Regions from separate parts of the Oceanobacillus sp. FSL K6-0127 genome, predicted to be linked through region 2. Evidence: a T-box and tRNA genes for the amino acid it is inferred to sense, from the RefSeq annotation. Region 2 holds a T-box; the other holds one or more tRNA genes.

Region 1 (3,427 bases), 1.6 Mb from region 2:
TAGAGGTTGGAAATACGAAGGTGATTTGTAATGCAAGTATTGAAGACCGTGTTCCTCCGTTTATGCGAGGACAAGGTAAAGGATGGATTACTGCAGAATATGCGATGCTGCCGCGAGCAACTGCCCAACGTAATATTCGTGAATCTTCAAAAGGGAAGGTAAGCGGAAGAACGATGGAAATCCAACGATTAATTGGTCGAGCGTTACGTGCAGTTGTGGATTTAGATAAAATTGGTGAACGAACAGTATGGGTAGACTGTGATGTTATTCAAGCAGATGGAGGTACACGGACGGCATCGATTACAGGAGCATTTATTGCAGTTGTGCTTGCTTTTGGAAAGCTTCTGGAAACAAAAGCAATCTCAAAAATGCCAGTACGTGACTACTTAGCAGCAATTTCTGTAGGGGTTTTACCGGATGGTAAGGAAATATTAGATTTAAATTATGAGGAAGATTTCCAAGCACATGTTGATATGAATATTGTTATGACTGGCTCTGGTGAATTTGTAGAGATCCAAGGAACTGGAGAGGAAGCAACTTTTTCAAATAAGCAGTTACAGGCGATGCTAGGACTTGCTGAAGAAGGGCTCCAGCAAATCGTTGAAGTTCAGAAAGAACTAATTGGTAATTTAGCAGATCGTATAGGAGAAACAAATCCTGCAAAATAATAGGAGATCAATGATGAAACAAATTATAATTGCGACAAAAAACCAAGGAAAAGCAAAAGAATTCAAGGATTTTTTTGCTAAGAAATCAATCGAAGCATTATCATTACTTGATTTAGACCAATCGACCCCAGATGTGGAGGAAACGGGATCAACTTTTGAGGAGAATGCTGCCTTAAAAGCGGAGCAAATTGCTACACTATTAGACATACCAGTACTTGCTGATGATTCGGGTTTAATGATTGATGCACTGGATGGGCGTCCTGGTCTTTTTTCTGCCAGATATGCTGGAGAGCCGAAAGACGACAAGGCAAACATTAATAAAGTTCTAGAAGAATTGAAAGAAGTAAGTGAAGACAAACGCACTGCGCGGTTTATTTGTGTGTTAGCTGTAGCTATTCCTGGTGAAGCAACAACCTTCCGGACCGGATATTGTGAAGGCAAAATAACCTTTTCGGAAAAGGGAGAAAATGGCTTCGGATATGACCCGATTTTCATACCAGATGGATATGAAGTAACAATGGCAGAATTGAATCCGGAAGTGAAAAATCAAATCAGTCACCGTAGAAATGCGATTATTCAGTTGGAAAAATGGATACATACGTTATAAGTAGTTTTATATGCTTGCCTTTAAACTGGAGGTGATGATTTGGCAGAAGTATTAATTTTAAGTGATAGCCATGGTTTGACAAATGAAGTTGTTGCTATAAAAGAAAGACACGATGTGAAATGGTTAATTCATTGTGGTGACTCAGAGCTGGAATTTGATTCAGAGGAACTGCAAGGATTTTACCGAGTGGGCGGTAATTGCGATTTCGATGTTCGGTACCCAGATGAACAAACAATTGAGCTTGATGGCTTAACTTTTTATATTACACATGGACATCTATATGATGTGAAAATGAACCTTATTCGTTTATCGTACCGAGCGGAAGAAGAGAGAGCGCAAGTAGTTTGCTTTGGTCATTCACATATCGCTGGAGCAGAACAAGTTGATCATAAGCTTTTTATCAATCCAGGAAGTGTCCGATTACCTAAAAATAGAATGGAAAAAACGTATGCCATTATGAAATGGGATGACCCTTCTGATATAACAATTCATTTTTATAATTTAGATGGGGAACATGTGGAAGATTTAAAACAAAGTGCATCATTATAAAATTATTTTCAGGAAGTGTCTAGACACTTCCTGAAATTTTTAGGTGGAAAGTGTTGACAAAAGATTGATTCCTGCCTATAATAATTCTTGTCCGCTAAAAACAGCGAGAACAATCTATATTATTTTACATATACAGTTAAGTAGTGCATACTTTCACAACATATTCATACTTACAGAAAAAAGATGCGGGTGTAGTTTAGTGGTAAAACCTCAGCCTTCCAAGCTGATGATGAGGGTTCGATTCCCTTCACCCGCTCCAAAACATAATTGTCCCAGTAGCTCAGCTGGATAGAGCAACAGCCTTCTAAGCTGTGGGTCGCAGGTTCGAATCCTGCCTGGGACGCTTCTTAAAAGCCTTGTAAACATTTGTTTACAAGGCTTTTTTTATTTTAAAAATTGCATAGAGAACAGTTTAAGCTACTGATTAGGTATCAATTAATATCTCCCGTAAATAATTTACGACTTTCCTATACTAAAACTTAAAAAGCAGCATTGTTCATGCTCTATCATCAGTAATATTAACTTCAACGTTTTGCTGAGAATCTACTAGATTCAATCTTCTTATCTAATAAATATTTCAATTATATTTAAATATTTATATTGACGCACCTCAATCGAACTGTGTATAATCTAAATCGTAAACATTACGAATAGTAATGATTACGAATACGTTAAGTTGAAAAGGAGCGTGTTAGGAATGAGAACTTCATTTTCAAAAGGGTTAGGTATACTAACACTCAGTCTACTAGTATTGGTTGGTTGTCAGGAAGCTGAACCGCAAGAAGGAGTTGCAGAAGGGCATATGGATACATCCTCAAGTGCATTGCATGATCATAACAGCAGTAACGATCATCAAGTAGCCGAGGATGTTGACGTCCAGGGGGGAGCAGATCATTATCATACAGGTGATATTGTTGAATTAACAGCTGTATATGAAGAAGAAAGCGAGTCTGATCATTGGCACTGGTACATAAGAGATAATCAGGATGCTGAATGGAATCTTATCACAGAACAAAAAGGCAGCAGTTTTAAAGGCGAGGCAAATCGTAATGGTCAGCAGATAAAGGCAGTTCTATATAATGATGAACATGAAGCCTATGTACAATCAGTACCGATAGAAATTGTCATTGATGACCATGGTAGTCATGGTCATCATCCACATGATGAACAAATCTACAATGGCTATTTTGAAGACAGCCAAGTTAAAGATCGAGAACTCTCTGATTGGGAAGGAGACTGGCAATCTGTATATCCATATCTAAAAGATGGTACATTAGATGAAGTGTTTACTTATAAATCAGAACATAATGGAGATAGAACTGCTGAAGAATATAAGCAATATTACGCACAAGGATACGAAACAGATGTTGATCGTATCATCATAGAAGAGGATACTGTAACATTCTTAAAAAGTGACAAAGAGTTAACAGGTGAATATGCTTACGATGGTTATGAGATTTTAACATATGAAGCAGGAAATAGAGGGGTTCGATATATTTTTAAATTAGCAGAAGATAGTGATGAGCTCCCTCAATTCATCCAATTCAGTGATCATAATATTTATCCTACAGATGCTGGACACTATCATCTGTATTGGGGAAAT
Region 2 (3,427 bases):
GATTGAACTGCAAGATATTCAAAGTACACATGTTACGAGTGAAGCAGATAACGGACAAATACACTTAGAAAATGTAGATGGAGAGCTTACAGGAAGAACAAGCAACGGGAAAATTACTCTAATTACGGAACACTTAGATCGTCCGATTGATTTTAGCACCAATAATGGGCAAATAAATATCCAAGCGGAAAATGAACCGACAAATGCCATTTTTGATGTGAAGGTAGATAATGGAAGTGTAAAAATCTTTGGTAATTCTAATTGGGATACAGTTGTAGGGAATGGAGATAATCTTATTAAGCTAACAACCGATAACGGTAGTATTACAGTAGAAAAATAGAGATTGTGTAATCGCGTTTAAATTAGATTTTCAGCTAATTTAAACGCGATTTTTTTGGCAGGTAAGAAAGTATAAAACTTTTTCTATCTGCATAAGTGCCTAAGGCTTGCATTTAAGAGTATAAGAGGTTATGAGAAAGCAAAATGCATTTTCTAAGAATCACTTTCACGAATGCCGGGTTTACTAAAAAGGTGTTTCAAGAGCGTTTGATATTAATGCGTAATCTTTACGTAATCATTCTGTAAAAATACATCCAATTTTTTTATAATGATTTTTTCTATGAAACTATATATCCTATTAACATAGAAATAAGGAGGATATAAATTATGTTCAAAAAGATTAGCACATTCATTTTTGCGTTAGTTATTTCAATATCATTACTAGTACCAACTGCTGCGTTTGCAGCTAGTTCTTATACCGTAGTTCCTGGTGATACAATGTGGAAAATCGCTCTGAAAACTCAAACAGGAGTGAGTGAGATTATCAAAGCGAATGCACAATTAAAAAATCCAAATCTTATATATCCAGGACAAAGCTTGCGGATTCCAACAAATAGTGACGATCTAGTGGAACAAGAAGTGATCAAGCTCGTAAATGCGGAAAGAGCAAAGGCTGGACTACCTGCATTGAAATATGATTGGGAGCTTGCTAGAGTTGCAAAGCATAAGTCGCAAGATATGAAAGACAAAGGATATTTCAGTCATACAAGTCCTACATACGGATCACCGTTTACGATGATGAAAAACTATGGAATCAACTACAAATCAGCTGGTGAAAACATTGCAAAAGGTCAAAGCACTGCACAGCAAGTTGTTAATGCTTGGATGAACAGTTCAGGTCACAGAGCGAACATCTTAAGTAAAGATTATACGCATATTGGTGTCGGTTATGTGAAGTCCGGTCACTACTGGACACAAATGTTTATGAAAAAATAAATAGATGTTGATTTTTAGTTGGAATTCATATATACTAACGAAAATTATATTGAATTCGATGATGAAGAGAGTAGTTATGATGGTAACGCAAGCGAGTTGGGGGATGGTGTGAGCCCAATCGTTCTATCCTAATGAAGCGGACTTCTGAGAAACAGCCCGAAATGCAACAGAGTAGGGTGTAGTCGGGTAATGGCCGTTATCCATTTATGAGTTGGTTTTGATGAACAATAAGAGTGGTACCGCGGGTAATCTCGTCTCTATATAGAGGCGGGATTTTTTTGTGTTTACTGATGAAAAGGAGGCTGAAAATAATGGATGCCGTAAAAGCATATGCAGTGGAAATGACCGTACATTTAAACGGTCTGCTAAAGCTGGGAGAAGTTATGAATCTAATCGAAAAGCCGAAGTTTGAGGAGCAAGGTGATTTAGCATTTCCATGTTTTACACTTGCTAAGGAATTGAGAAAGGCTCCAAACATAATTGCGCAAGAGTTAGCAGAAAAAATAGACCATCCAATCTTGGAGAAGGTTGTCGCGGATGGTCCGTATGTCAATGCCTTTTTAAATAAAAGAATGGTTAGTAAACATGCCTTAACATCCATCCTTAAGGATGGTTCGGCATATGGTTCGATAAATTATGCTGAAAAGAAAAATATTACAATTGATTTTTCATCTCCAAACATTGCAAAGCCCTTTTCAATGGGGCACTTACGTTCAACCGTAATTGGTAATTCACTTGCAAATATTGTTGAGAAATGTGGCTATCAAGCGATTCGAATTAATCATCTTGGTGATTGGGGCACACAATTCGGAAAGCTCATCGTGGCATATAAATTATGGGGCAATGAGGCGCGTGTAAAAGAGGAGCCAATTCAAGAACTGCTAAAGCTGTACGTACAGTTTCATGCTGAAGCGGAAAACGACTCAAGGTTAGAAGACGATGCAAGAGCTTGGTTCAAAAAGTTGGAGGATGGTAATGAAGAGGCTCTTTCCCTTTGGACGTGGTTCCGAGATGAATCTCTCCAAGAGTTCGGGAAAATTTATAATTTATTAGGAGTTCATTTCGATTCCTACCATGGGGAAGCGTTTTATAATGATAAAATGGAGCGAATCGTCAGCCGTCTGGAGGAAAGTGACCTGCTGCAAGTATCCGATGGAGCAGAAGTGGTAGACTTAGCTGAACATGACTTAGCGCCTTGTTTAATCAAGAAGTCAGATGGTGCAACCCTCTATGCGACGAGAGATTTAACCGCTGCTGTTTATAGACAGGAAACCTATGAATTTGAAAGATCATATTATGTTGTTGGTCACGAGCAAAGCTTGCATTTTGAGCAAATTTTCTTAGTGCTCCAAAAGCTTGGATACGATTGGGCAAAGCAATTAACACATATTCCATTTGGTTTTATCCTGAAAGATGGAAAAAAGATGTCTACGCGAAAAGGGAAGGTCGTTTTATTAGAAGAAGTTATTCAAGAGGCGATTCGACTCGCAGAACAGATTATTGCTGAGAAAAACCCAAGCTTACAAAATAAAGCAGATATAGCAGAAGTGGTGGGAGTTGGGGCGATTATTTTCCATGATTTAAAGAATGACAGACAAAATAATATTGAGTTCTCATTGGAAGATATGCTGAAATTTGAAGGAGCAACTGGACCTTATGTACAATACACACATGCAAGAGCCTGTTCCATCTTGAGAAAAGCCGAATATGAGGATACAGCAACGAAAGGCTTAAATGATAGCTATAGCTGGTCTGTTGTGAAATTGTTAATGGAGTTTCCGGCAGCCATTGAGCGAAGCTTTAATTACCAGGCGCCTTCCCAAATTGCCAAATACCTTATTGATCTATCGCAGGAATTTAATAAATACTATGGGAATATTAAAATTTTATCTGAGGATGAGGAACTAGAAAGTCGACTTGGATTGGTAAAAGCGACAACCATTGTTTTAAAAGAAGGATTGCGATTGCTTGGAGTGAAAGCTCCGGATGAGATGTAATTTGCTTGGGTTAACTTCCCCTCGAAGTCAACAGAGGGGAGAATAATCCTTACCCAATCGGCGTACCATTTTCCACGACTTCATCTGGCGCAAGCAGGATAACGTCATTTTCACCTGCAACACCTCCAAGTACCAATACTTCTGATTTATACCCA

Evidence for each region. A T-box is a leader RNA that pairs with one kind of tRNA and senses whether it is charged. The one in region 2 lies ahead of argS (arginine--tRNA ligase), so its partner is inferred to be a tRNA-Arg.
Region 1: it encodes a tRNA-Arg, which carries the amino acid that the T-box ahead of argS (arginine--tRNA ligase) is inferred to sense. The anticodon was not compared.

What each region holds. Positions count from the first base shown of each region.
Region 1 is NZ_CP150287.1:2,530,132-2,533,558, forward strand. Features, by position in the region: gene rph (ribonuclease PH) at 1-668, shown strand, start outside; gene MHH64_RS12500 (XTP/dITP diphosphatase) at 682-1,275, shown strand; gene MHH64_RS12505 (metallophosphoesterase) at 1,315-1,824, shown strand; tRNA gene MHH64_RS12510 (tRNA-Gly) at 2,010-2,083, shown strand; tRNA gene MHH64_RS12515 (tRNA-Arg) at 2,094-2,167, shown strand; gene MHH64_RS12520 (metal-binding protein ZinT) at 2,522-3,427, shown strand, end outside.
Region 2 is NZ_CP150287.1:956,669-960,095, forward strand. Features, by position in the region: gene MHH64_RS04735 (DUF4097 family beta strand repeat-containing protein) at 1-340, shown strand, start outside; gene safA (SafA/ExsA family spore coat assembly protein) at 667-1,275, shown strand; T-box leader at 1,325-1,537, shown strand; gene argS (arginine--tRNA ligase) at 1,617-3,272, shown strand; gene csaA (chaperone CsaA) at 3,322-3,427, opposite strand, start outside.